Regions from separate parts of the Cobetia sp. 5-11-6-3 genome, predicted to be linked through region 4. Evidence: predicted binding sites of a transcription regulator. Region 4 holds the regulator's gene; each other region holds the start of a gene.
What was found. Region 4 encodes sigma-54, which starts transcription at its own class of promoters, with help from an activator protein. Its sites were predicted from a motif close to TGGCACNNNNNTTGCTNT; they were not measured.
Positions count from the first base shown of each region.

Region 1: the regulator sigma-54 is predicted to act here: its motif matches at 1,696-1,713, upstream of glnT (type III glutamate--ammonia ligase).
Region 2: the regulator sigma-54 is predicted to act here: its motif matches at 1,142-1,159, upstream of urtA (urea ABC transporter substrate-binding protein).
Region 3: the regulator sigma-54 is predicted to act here: its motif matches at 2,100-2,117, upstream of HXS66_RS10725 (amino acid ABC transporter substrate-binding protein).

Region 1 is NZ_BLWJ01000007.1:206,644-209,946, forward strand. It holds gene HXS66_RS13130 (glutamine amidotransferase family protein) at 1-89, opposite strand, end outside; gene glnT (type III glutamate--ammonia ligase) at 207-1,541, opposite strand; gene HXS66_RS13140 (aminomethyltransferase family protein) at 2,228-3,303, shown strand, end outside.
Region 2 is NZ_BLWJ01000011.1:148,746-152,048, forward strand. It holds gene HXS66_RS16080 (PLP-dependent aminotransferase family protein) at 1-743, opposite strand, end outside; gene urtA (urea ABC transporter substrate-binding protein) at 1,228-2,502, shown strand; gene urtB (urea ABC transporter permease subunit UrtB) at 2,638-3,303, shown strand, end outside.
Region 3 is NZ_BLWJ01000005.1:224,747-228,049, reverse strand. It holds gene HXS66_RS10730 (amino acid ABC transporter permease) at 1-758, opposite strand, end outside; gene HXS66_RS10725 (amino acid ABC transporter substrate-binding protein) at 988-2,013, opposite strand; gene speE (polyamine aminopropyltransferase) at 2,427-3,290, opposite strand.
Region 4 is NZ_BLWJ01000001.1:799,017-802,319, reverse strand. It holds gene HXS66_RS03360 (PTS sugar transporter subunit IIA) at 1-137, opposite strand, end outside; gene hpf (ribosome hibernation-promoting factor, HPF/YfiA family) at 147-455, opposite strand; gene HXS66_RS03350 (RNA polymerase factor sigma-54) at 1,055-2,503, opposite strand; gene lptB (LPS export ABC transporter ATP-binding protein) at 2,822-3,303, opposite strand, start outside.

The DNA of each region.
Region 1 (3,303 bases), on a different contig from region 4:
GTCATCGCGATCAACATCGGCTCGAACAGCTCCCCCAGGCGCGATTCCAGCGCCGGGTTCTTGAGATAAAGCCCTACGATTCCACACATGGTGATGTCCTCTCACGGGCAGGAGGCGTCTCCTGCCTGGTGTCTTGAGCGTGGTGGTGACAGTGGCGACCCTCGTCTGACATGACCCGCGAGATCCGCGAGCGCCGCCGGATGAGATCAGAAGAATTCGGCGTAGCGTTTGACTTCCCACTCACTGACCTGGGCGTTGTAGTCCTGCCATTCCTCGCGCTTGAGGCGCATGAACTCGGCGCAGATCCCCTCGCCCAGGCTCTCGCGCAGAATGCTGTCCGCCTCGAGCGCATCGATGGCCAGCGAGAGATTCTGCGGCAGCGTCTCGATGCCCTTCTCGGCGCATTCGCTCGGGGTCAGCGAGTAGAGATTGATGTTGTGGGGCGTGCCCGGATCCAGCTTGCGCGCCACGCCATCCAGCCCCGCGGCGATGATGGCGGCGTGCACGAGATAGGGGTTGCAGCCGGCGTCCGGCAGGCGGAACTCGAGGCGACCGTAGGGCACACGCACCATGGCCGAGCGGTTGTTGTCCCCGTAGGCGATGAAGACCGGCGCCCAGGTCGCGCCGCTGGTGCTGCCGCCGCCGACCAGACGCTTGTAGGAATTGACGGTCGGCGCGGCAAAGGCACACAGCGCCGGGGCATGCGCCAGCAGACCGCCGAGGAAGTGATACGCCAGCGGCGACAGGCCCATGCCCTGGGAATCGGAGTCATCGCCGAACAGGTTGCGGCCGGTGTCATCACACACGGACAGGTGGAAGTGCATGCCGTTGCCCGGGCGGTCCGCCAGCGGCTTGGGCATGAAGGAGCACACCATGCCCAGATCATTGGCGATCTCGCCGGCAGCCATGCGCACGAAGGTGAAGCGGTCTGCCGAGGTCAGCGCATCGCTGTAGGTGTAGTTGATCTCGAATTGGCCATTGGCGTCCTCGTGATCGATCTGATAGACGTCGAAGTCCACCGCCTGCAGCGATTCGACCAGCCGTTCGAGGAATTCACGCGAACGCGACAGACCCTTGTAGTCGTAGCAGGGCTTGGCGAGGGTATCGCTCTCATCCACCGGCAACAGCTCACCCGCTTCCCCGCGGCGGAACAGCGAGAATTCCGGCTCCAGCCCGCTATTGAGTGTCCAGCCCTTCTCCTTCAGGCGCTCCAGCTGCTTGAGCAGTACCACACGGCTGTCGTTGGCGAACGGTTGCCCATTGACGTAGCCATCACAGGCCATGCGCGCATAGCCAGGCTGCCACGGCACCAGGCACAGCGAGCTCAGATCACCCCGCGCCATGAAGTCCGGCCCCTCCGGCGACATGCCGAGACCACTGACGGCGAAGCCGGCAAAGCCGGCGCCCTTCTCGACCACATCCATCAGGCAATTGGCCGGCACGGACTTGGTCTTGGCAGCGCCATGAATATCCACGAACTGCGCCAGCAAGTAGCGAATATCGTGATCCTTGATGAACTGTTGCGCCTTTTCGGGTGACATCTGGGTTTCCTCTGAGAGCGGACCGGGTTCCATCTCCCTCGACACTGTCTGCCACCCCGGGAAACCTGACCCCTTGTGGTGACACGCCACGCCAAGATAGCGGATGAAACGAGTTTTTGTGATTCCTGCTGGTCAACTTTATTTCCCTCAAAGAAAAGCATGCAGCATGCCATTTCGTCAGCTGTCGCCCTTAACTTTTCATCAACCTCCTGTTTTGTATGGAAATTTATTTTCCATAGGCGTTTTACCTCACCGGAAACGTCAGGTGATCCTGAGTGAAATCCTGCCCGTTTCTCGAAATAGGCATCATTTCGGCGCCCAAAGCCCCCTCTTCGCACCAGCATGACGCAAAGCGCTGATATTCACGCCCGAATTCGTGCTGCCAATCAGCGCCTGACCCGCTCAAGGGTTGCCGTGTCCATGGCCTTTGACGGAATTGGCAAGCCCCTTGCTTAACCATGAGGAATGTTTCTTTCCTTTCAAGAATCGACACTCATGCGATCAGGCAAGGCAAGCAGCAGGCACAAGCCCTTGTGAAGCGCCTGAATAGGCGCCTGAAGAGGCAACAGAACAACAACACCTCCTGCGGCGAATGCGCGTCTTGCGCGCCATCTTCGCCAGCACCAGCAGGACTACGGCACCACCCACTTACGCTAGGCAGCACGACTCACAGGAGAAAGGGACGCATGGCGAATTCATGGCGCATCTCGGCACTGGCCGAACAACACCGCAAGCTGGGCGCGGAGCTTGAAGACTGGAATGGCATGGGCACCGCCTGGAATTACGCCGTCTCGGACACGGCCGATGACCACGAGACCATCCGCACCCGCGCCGGTCTGATGGATGTCTCGGGGCTCAAGAAGATCCACTGCAATGGCCCGCACGCCCAGGCCGTGCTGGATTACGTCACCACGCGGGACATGTCCAAGCTGTATCCAGGCAAATCGGTGTACGCCAGCGTCTTGAATGAGGCCGGCAAGTTCGTCGACGACTGCATCGTCTATTGTCTGGCGCCGAACTCCTACCTCGTGGTGCACGGCACGGGCACCGCGAATGAAATGCTGGCCAAGAGTGCCCTGGGGCGCGCCGTCAGCCTGACCTTCGATGACGACATGCATGACATGTCACTGCAGGGGCCGGTCGCGGTGGATTTTCTGGAGCGTCATGTGCCGGGCATCCGTGAGCTGCGTTACTTCCACCATCTGCAGACCCAGCTGTTCGGCTACCACGTGATGATCTCGCGCACCGGCTACACCGGCGAGCGTGGCTACGAGATCTTCTGCAAGGCCAAGGACGCTCCCTCTCTGTGGGAACAGATTCTCGAAGATGGCACCGACATGGGCATCAAGCCGTGCAGCTTTGGCACCCTTGACTGGCTGCGGGTCGAGAGCCACCTGCTGTTCTACCCGGCGGACAATTCCGAAACCTACCCGTATCCCGACCAGCCGGTGGGCGACACCCTGTGGGAGCTGGGCCTGGACTTCACCGTCTCGCCGGGCAAGACCGAATTCCGTGGCGCCAGCGAACACTTCGCGCTGCAGGGCAAGGAGCGCGTCAAGGTCTATGGCGTGCTGTTGGACTCGAAAGACGTCGCCCAGATCGGTGACAAGATCTACGCCGACGGCAAGTGTGTCGGTGTCATCACCCAAGGCATGTACTCGCGCCTGAGCGATCGCTCCATGGCGCTGGCACGTCTCGAACCCGGCTATGCCGAGCATGGCACCCCGCTGACCCTCAAGACCGGCACTGACGGAGAGACCAG
Region 2 (3,303 bases), on a different contig from region 4:
ATGAACCAGCAGGCCTTGATGGGCAGCGTCTCCAGACGATTCTCGAGCACCTCGAGATCAATCCCGTCGCGCGGGTGTACCGGTATTTCCACCGCGCGCAGCTTGAGCCGCTCAAGTACCTGAAGCGTGGCATAGAAGGCCGGCGCCTCGATGGCGACAAGGTCCCCGGGCTGGGTGACACATTGCAGGCCAAGATTGAGCGCCTCCATGGCGCCATTGGTGATCACCAGCTCCTCCGTCGGCAGCTGCATGCCGTTGACCATGTAGCGCTGAGCGATCTGTCGGCACAGGTCAGGATGGCCTGTGGTCATGTCGGAGATCACGGCATGCGATGACAGCTGGCGCAGCCCACGCGTCATGCTGGTCGCAAGCCGCGCGAGCGGGAAGAGCTCCGGGCTCGGGAAGGCAGAGCCGAAGGGGACGGTGTCGTTGTCGCGCAGTGAGCCCAGCACCGAGAACACCAGTTCACTGACGGCGACATCGGAAGGGGCTTGCTGCTGCAAGGCGACATGCGGCTCATCGAGTATCCGCGAGGCATTGTCACGCACGAAATACCCCGAGCGCGGCCGCGCACTGATCAGGCCCTGATTCTCCAGCAGGTAATACGCCTGAAAGACGGTAGAGGGGCTGATGCCATGCGCCTTGCTGGCCTGACGCACCGACGGCACGCGCTCACCCGGCGCGAGAATGCCGGTTCGAATCAGGTTGGAGATCTCGGCGGCAAAGCGTTCATAACGCTTCATGAGGGCTTTCCTGGAGAAGTCGGGGAGGCAAGGATACCGGAGTGATTACGCCGGCGCATGGCGCGGTGGCCGGGATGGATCATTGTCCATGTCAGAAGGAGCCGCGGAGGGCAATGCATCATCAGCGTGCTGCTGATGCTGACGTGTCCTGCTCGACTTTCGCCCGCTGCACCAGTCAAGGCCATGCTTTTGACTGGTAATCTCCTCATTACGCCATGCCAAGGATGAGTTTTGTGCACGATATTCAGCAATTCACCTGTTTGGTGCAAATGGCCGGCTGGCATATTTTTGATTGCGCATATTTGGTGCGGCTTATATTCAAAACGATATCGAGATTTCCTTTTGGCTGAACGATGGCAACGCACGGCACCGATGTTTCGTGCGATTGCCTGCTTTGCTGGCACATCAATTGCACTACCTCAGTCGGGATAACAAGTACAACAAGACACGAGGGAATGTCGTGAACAAGAAAATCGCTGCCGCAATGCTATCCGCCTGTGTCGGTTTCTCGCTGGCCAATGTCGCCCAGGCAGAAGAGGGGCCGATCAAGGTCGGCATCCTGCATTCACTGTCCGGCACCATGGCGATCAGTGAATCGACACTGAAAGACACCATGTTGATGCTGATCGAGAAGCAGAATGAGAAGGGTGGGCTGCTGGGACGCAAGCTGGAGCCCGTCGTGGTCGATCCGGCCTCCAACTGGCCGCTGTTTGCCGAGAAGGCGCGTGAACTGCTGGCGCAGGACAAGGTCGACGTGATCTTCGGCAACTGGACGTCCGTCTCGCGCAAGTCGGTGCTGCCGGTGGTCGAGGAGCTCAACGGCCTGTTGTTCTATCCGGTGCAGTATGAGGGCGAGGAGTCCTCGGAGAATGTCTTCTATACCGGGGCGGCGCCCAATCAGCAGGCGATTCCGGCAGTGGATTATCTGATGAACGATGTGGGCGTGGAGCGCTGGGTGCTGGCAGGCACGGACTATGTCTATCCGCGTACCACCAACAAGATCCTGGCCGCCTACCTCAAGTCTCACGGTGTGGCCGACGAGGATGTGATGGTCAATTACACGCCCTTCGGTCATTCCAACTGGCAGTCCATCGTTTCGGACATCAAGTCCTTCGGCAGCGCGGGCAAGAAGGCAGCCGTGGTGTCCACCATCAACGGCGATGCCAACGTGCCGTTCTATCGTGAGCTGGCCAACCAGGGCATCGATGCCGAGGACATTCCGGTGGTGGCCTTCTCGGTGGGCGAGCAGGAGCTCTCCGGCATCGATACCGCACCGCTGGTCGGGCATCTCGCGGCCTGGAACTACTTCATGAGCGTGGACAGCGACACCAACTACGACTTCATCGATGAGTGGATCGCCTACACCGGCAAGGAAGATGCCGTCACCAATGATCCGATGGAAGCCCACTACATCGGCTTCAACATGTGGATGGAAGCCGCTCGCAAGGCGGGCAGTGTCGAGGTTGATGCGGTCAAGGACGCCATCATCGGCGTGTCCGTTCCCAACCTGACCGGCGGCTACGCCACCATGATGCCCAACCATCACATCACCAAACCGGTGCTGATCGGCGAGATCCAGGACAACGGTCAGTTCTCCGTCGTCTGGCAGACCCCCTCCACTGTGGCAGGTGATGCCTGGTCGGACTATCTGGAAGGTTCCAAGGACCTGATCAGTGACTGGCGCAAACCGATGGAATGCGGCAACTACAATGTCGTGACCCATTCCTGTGGGGCTCAACAGAACGTCGCCACGCAATGAGGCGTAGCACGTTCTGAGAGTGAGGCGGCGCGCATGTGAGCCTGCGTGCCGCCTCGCTGAGTGTCAGTCTCCGAGGTCGCGATGCCCTCGGAGACTGATGACGCCTTCGCGCGTTCACCATGGATGGCCTTCTTGATGTCTATCTCCGTTGCAATGATGTTCCGCTGGTGCTGGCAGAGGATGCTGCTGATCTGTCTTCTGTCATTCCCCCTGTTTGCCGCTGCCCAGTCCGAATCCGCGACTGGGCAGTCAGCGCGTCTGTCTGACAGCGCTGCCCAGACCTTGCTGAATCGACTTGCCGAGGCGCGCAACCCCGCCAAGCCAGCCGTGATCGATGAGATTGCCGTGAGCGGCGATGAGCGCGCGCGTGGCTGGCTGGAAGCCTTCTCCTCAAGCAAGCTGGCTCGCCTCAAGAGCGGCGAGCGCTTCCTGATCATCGACAACAATCGCGGCCGTGAATGGGCCGTCTCCGACGCTCTGTCCGGCGACTCCGCCGGCAAGGTCTCGCGACGTGAACTCGAGACACTGCGCAGCAACAACTCGCTGCGCGGCCACATCGATGGCGTGCTGTCGATGATCGACCTGTCGTCCCCGGAGGCCGAGGTCCGGCTCACGGCGGCGCGCGGCCTGCGCGGCAGTGTCGATGAGACCATGGCCGAGCGGCTGCCGAGCCTGATCGAGCAGGAAGCCGATACTGATATCCGCGACACCCTGGCGGAGGCGCTCGCCATCCAGCAGCTGGAAGCCAATGGCGACCCTGCGGCGCTGGAGACGCTGTCCGGCAGCCTGAACGCCGCGGCG
Region 3 (3,303 bases), on a different contig from region 4:
TTGAAGCCCTTGAGTTCCGGCAGCTCCCAGCTCAGCGGCATGCCCATCGCGAAGTAGGCCAGCAGCGGCGCCACGATGATCAGACCGAGCGAGATCCAGCCCGCCGGCAAGCGCTGACCGGTACGGGCCTGACGCTGGCGGTTCCAGTAGCTGAAGATGCCGCTGGCGACGACGGCCAGCACGAACACGGCAATCACCACCGAGAAGCCGCTGGAGGTGATCGGTGCCGGCACGAACAGACCGCGCACGTTGAGGAAGAAGGCCTCGCCCAGCGACAGCGAACCTCGCGGACTCGGCAGAGTGCGAAGAACGGCGAAGTACCAGAAGAAGATCTGCAGCAGCAGGGGAATGTTGCGGAAGACTTCGATGTAGACCGCCGCCAGCCGCGAGATCAGCCAGTTGGGGGAGAGACGGGCGATCCCCATGATGAAGCCGATCACGGTAGCCGCGATGACGCCCAGTGCGGATACCAGCAGGGTGTTGAGCAGACCGACGATGAAGGTATCGCCATAGGTGGACTGCTCGGAATAGTCGATCAGACTTTGCAGAATGCCAAAGCCTGCGGTGTTGTCCAGAAAGGCAAAGCCGGTGGTGATGCCACGGCTTTCGAGGTTGGTCAGGGTATTGCTGACGATGATCGCCAACACGCCGAACACGCCTGCCAGCATCAGAAGTTGGAATATCAGTGCTCGCTTGGCCGGGTCACGCCAGAATGGCGGCTTGACCGTGGCCGGCGGGCGAGAAGCAGGTTGTGTCATACAGGCAATCTCCGCCGGAAAGCTATGCGACTTCCGCCTGCCGCCCTATCGAACGGCAGATCAGTTATCTCTCGGCACTCGAGGAAAGGATCACGGGGAACAGACCAAGCCCCTCACGACGCTGGCCAGGGGAAATGACCGTATGGCCACTTCTCCCTGGCCAGCGTCCTTGCTCAGCCTGCGTCACGGTTCACCCGGCTCGCGCTGGACCTCCAGGCGAGCCGAGGCATCAGCGAACGGGCGGTGCGTACTGGACGCCGCCGTCGGTCCACAGCGCGTTCAGACCACGCTCGATCCCCAGAGCGGAACCAGTGCCGACATTGCGCTCGAACATCTGCCCGTAGTTGCCCACCTGCTTGATGACCTGATAGGCCCAGTCAGCCGGGAGCCCCATGGCTTCGCCGTAGTTGCCATCGGCACCGACCAGACGCGCGACATTGGGATTGGTATCCGACTTCTTGGCTTCGATGTTGTCGGAGGTCAGCCCCATCTCTTCGGCGTTGATCTGAGCGAACAGGGTCCATTTGACGATGTTGAACCACTGGTCATCGCCCTGACGGACGACGGGGCCCAGCGGCTCCTTGGAGATGACTTCCGGCAGTACCATGGCGGACGCCGGATCGGAGAGCTTGATGCGCAGGGCGTAGAGCTGGGACTGGTCGGAGGTCAGGACGTCACAGCGGCCCGCTTCGAAGCCCTTGACGGTCTGGTCGGAGGTGTCGAAGACGACCGGCTCGAAGGACATCTCGTTGAGGCGGAAGTAATCCGCCAGGTTCAGCTCGGTGGTGGTACCGGACTGGATACAGACCGCCGCGCCATCCAGCTCCTTGGCACTGGAGACCCCCAGGTCCTTGCTGACCATGAAGCCCTGGCCGTCGTAATAGTTCACGCCGGCGAAGTTGAGGCCCAGAGACGTGTCACGCGTGGCGGTCCAGGTGGTGTTGCGCGACAGGACATCGATTTCACCGGACTGCAGCGCGGTGAAGCGTTCCTTGGCCGTCAGCGGGACGTAGCGCACCTTGCTGGCATCACCCAGCACAGCCGCCGCGACACCACGGCAGACATCGACATCCAGGCCCTGCCAGTTGCCGGCGTCATCCGGCGCCGAGAAGCCCGGCAGACCGGTGCTGACACCACACTGGACAAAGCCCTTTTCCTTGACGCTATCCAGAGTCGCGGCACTGGCACCACTGGCTACCGAGGCAGCCAGGAGGGCGGCGCTAGCGATCAGCAGTGGCTTCTTGTTGTTATGCATCTTGAATCCCTCGCGTATGTCTGGAATCCGCTCGGAAACACCCCGAGACGGTGATGGTGCAATGCTGTGCATGGCACCCCTCGACAATAGCAAGCTCCGTTCCAATTTCCGCCTATCGTGTGATCCGCTGCGTTCAACGCTGAAAAAACAGCCGAACGGCAGTGAAAACGGCCAAACCTCCCGATGCCGACCGTCGATCATATGGCGAGACAAGCGTGCAGATAGTGGCGTCTGACGCCTCGTTCGCTTCATATCGGTGCAAAATAAAAACGGCCGTTTCATGACGAAACGGCCGTTCTTGAACTTTCCTGCGCTCCGGTCTGGGGAGTTGCGACCAATGTCGCAGCCACCCTGACTCAACGCTACCGCGCACTGAAACGCATTCTTCACGCCCCGATGCGCTTCTGGATGACTCAGTCTTCCAGCAGACGCTGCATGAAGGGAGGCAGTACCAGGGCGGCACGATGGCCTTCCACGGTATAGAAATCGCGCGCGAAGCTGGCCGCAGCCGCGTCTTCCTCACGGAAGGACTTCACGTCACATCCCTTGCCCGCCAGGGTGCAGCTCCACCAGCCGGACGGGTATACCGGCTGCGGGAACGGCAGGGTCGCGACGCTGTCGAAGCCCGCTTCGCCCATGTCGTTGCGCAGGTCCTTGATGATGGAGTCGGTGTGATACAGCGGCGACTCGCTCTGCTGCACCATCACCCCCCCCTGCTTGAGGATACGGTGGCAGCGCTTGAGGAAGTCGGTCTTGAACAGACCTTCCGCCGGACCGACCGGATCCGTGGAATCGACGATCAGCACGTCGATGCTCTCGTCTGGGCAGTTGTCGACCCACTTGACGCCATCCTCGAACAGCAGCTCGGCACGCGGGTCATCATTGGACTCGACCAGTGCCGGGAAGAACTGCTCGGAAGCCCGCGTGACCGCCGGATCGATGTCGATCTGGGTGACCTTCTCCACGCCCGGGTGCTTGAGCACCTCACGCAGGGTGCCACAGTCGCCCCCCCCGATGATGACGACACGCTTGGGGGCCGCGTGGGTGAACAGCGCCGGATGCGACATCATCTCGTGATAGAGGAAGTTGTCGCGGTCGGTCAGCATCACGCAGCCGTCCAGCACCATCAGATTGCCGTAGGTCTCGGTGGCATAGACCTCAAGGTGCTGATAAGGCGTCTGCTCGTCATGCAGCTTGTGGCTGACCTTGAGCGAGAAGGCGCTGCCGTGGCGGTCGAAGATTTCGGTGAACCAGGAGCCATCGAGATGTTCGGTCATGAGAACCCTCACA
Region 4 (3,303 bases):
GAGAAGACTTCCTGGCTGTCCAGGCTGGGAATGTTCTGAGCAATGAAGGTGCTGAAGAATTCCAGCACCCGCTTCTTGCTCCCCCCGGGGACGCCGTAGAGCGTGCGCTCGGGGGGAAGGATCTGATCAAGTGTCATGGCAGAAGGTCAACGGGTCCCGGTGCCCTGAGAGCGAGCCTGGGACTTTTCCTTGTGTTTGACCAGCTGGCGGTCCAGCTTGTCGGCGAGCGCGTCGATGGCAGCGTACATGTTGGGGTCTTCTGCCAGGGCATGGAGGTCGGCGCCAGCGGCGTGCAGGGTGCAGGCAGCCTGTTGGCGTTCCTTCTCGATCGACAGTGTCACCTGAACATTGGTGATGTTGTCGTAATGCCGTTCGAGGCGAGCGAGCTTCTCGTTGACATAATCGCGGAGAGGATCGGTGAGTTCCACATGATGCCCGGTGATATTCACTTGCATGGACACGCTCCTTTATCCAGCGGGTTGCCTTTGAATTGTAACCCTTTTTGACTGCGAGCAAACCCTGATTGAACGCGCGGCCACTTTCTGACTCCGGCCATGGTCTCGTGGCGATCATCTGCTGGCGAGAGCGGCGGTGCCGGTGTACCGAGCGTCTACCCCGACAATGCCCAAGCTTTGAACAAAGATCAACGCTGCGCTGCATCGTGGGGCAAGGCTTGTCTTCAACCCAGCGAGGGATATCAGCAGGTTCTTCATGAGCATCGCCTCGCATCACGGACGGAATGGGGCTCGAGAAACCGGCCGTTTGTGGCCAATGTCAGCATTTACGTCGACGTTCGTGTGGCAGGAGTCGGTGGGGACACCTGGCTATCTGTCCGTGGGATGTGAGAGAAAAAGAAAGCACTCTGGAGAAAAGTGGCTGGAAAAATAGGCAATTGGGGGCGTGAAGTCACTCACGCAGTCGCAAGGACAGGCATTGCCAACCGGTATTCAGACGACCGATTGGCAGATGATGCCAGGATGGCAGGTGCAAGGGGGCGAGCTTCAGCGCTCCGACGTGTGGAGCCCGCTGGCCTGCGGGTATCCGTTGTCGAGACTCACGCCAAGCGCTTGCGCTCGCTGGAGGAGGGGATGCCCATGGCCTCGCGATACTTGGCGACCGTCCGGCGCGCTACCTCGATGCCATCACTGGCCAGCAGATCCACCAGGCGTGAGTCGGACAATGGCTTGCGCGCCGGTTCTTCCGAGATCAGCTTGCGAATGCGCGCACGGATCGCGGTGCTGGAGTGCGCGTCACCGTTGCCGCTGCCACCCACCTGGCTCGAGAAGAAGAACTTGAGTTCGAACACGCCTCTCGGGGTGTGGATATATTTCTGGGTGGTCACCCGCGAGATGGTGGATTCGTGCATCTCGACCACTTCCGCGATGTTGGCAAGGATCAGCGGTTTCATGCCTTCTTCCCCCTGCTCGAGGAAGTCGATCTGGCGCGCCATGATCTCGCGGCCCACCTTGAGCAGGGTGTCGTTGCGTGAGGACAGGCTCTTCATCAGCCAGCGGGCTTCCTGAAGATTGTCCTTGAGGAAGGTGTTGTCCGCGGACTTGTCGGCCCGCTTGATGAGGGCGGCATATTCCGGCTGGATACGCAGCTTGGGCAGCGCTTCCGGGTTGAGCTCGACCTGCCAGCCGTGACGCGTATGACGGACCAGCAGGTCCGGGATGACGTAATCACTGGCAGGCTCGCCCCAGGCGGACGCCGGGCGCGGGTCGAGCGCCCGTACCAGACGAATGACGTGATCCAGCTCATCATCATCCAGGCTCAGGCGACGCTTGAGCAGCTTGCGATCGTCATTGCCCAGTGCCTCGAGGAATTGCCGCACCAGACGGCGGGCCTGGGCCAGCAATGGCAGATCGTCCGGCAGCAGGGCCAGCTGCAGCAGCAGGCATTCGCGCAGGTCTCGAGCGAACACACCGGTGGGATCGAACTGCTGAAGGCGCAGCAGGACCTGCTCGAGTTCCGACGCCTTGAGGCCGGGCAGTCCCTGACCTCGCAGGCCATCGACCAGTTCGTCCAGGCTCATGCTCAGGTAGCCGGCCCCATCCACCGCATCGATCAGACTCTCCGCCATCTGCCGTTCACGCGCATCGAGGTCCGTCATCGCCAGCTGCCAGCGCAGATGGTCCTGCAGGCTTTCGACACTGGTGTTGCGATCGAAGTCCGGCCCGTCCTCGCTCGAGCTTCCGCTGCCGGAACTGGTCAGGCTGCCTGCGTGGTCCTGGTAGAGGTCCGACCAGTCACTGTCGAGAGGGTATTCTTCAGGAATCTCGCTGTTGGTCTCGGAGGTGGAGATCTCGCTCTTGTCCTGTGTCTCCGCGACATCCAGCGACTCGTATTCCTCGTCAAGCTCCAGCATGGGGTTTGACTCGAGCGCCTGCTGTATCTCCTGACGCAGGTCCAGCGTCGACAACTGCAGCAGCTGGATCGCTTGCTGAAGTTGCGGGGTCATGGTCAGGGAAGTGCCGAGTCGAAGCTGCAAGGTGGGTTTCATGGGGTCTGTCATTCACGGCAAAGGAACGTGCATCTACGCTATACCGTGGGTCGGGGCACTGACAAGGGGCAGTCGAGAATATTCAAGCAACTTGCATGCCATGTTGCCACCAAGGTGGTATGGACGTCATGCATTCGAGTGAGGTGTGGCAGAGCAGGAGGGTTCACGGGGAGATTACGCAAGCGCATGTCGAGGCGCTTGCGTGAGGGGGCGGGGAACGAGGCCCCGACAGTGAAGCAGGAAGTGGCGGGTGGTGGAGGGTGCTGGTGAGAGCAGAAGAGGTCGGACGGCACTCACCAGGCTGACGGCACTCTCGGGCTAGAGCTTGAACTCATGGCCCAGGTAGACATCACGCACCTGCTGGTTGGCGAGGATGGTGTCGGCGTCGCCATGCGCGATGATCTGACCATCGCCCACGATGTAGGCGGTATCGCAGATGTCGAGTGTCTCGCGCACGTTGTGGTCGGTGATCAGCACCCCGATGCCGCGGTCGCGCAGCTGGCGCACGATGCTCTTGATCTCGCCCACCGAGATGGGGTCCACGCCGGCAAACGGCTCATCGAGCAGCACGAAGTCCGGCTCGGTGGCCAGTGCGCGAGCGATCTCCACGCGGCGGCGCTCCCCGCCGGAAAGGCTCATGCCGGCACTGTCACGAATATGCGTGATGCTGAACTCGTTGAGCAGCTCCTCCAGGCGTGCCTTGCGTCCGTTGCGATCCAGGTCCTTGCGCGTCTCGAGGATCGCCATGATGTTGTCGGACACCGAGAGCTTGCGGAAGATCGAGGCTTCCTGGGGCAGAT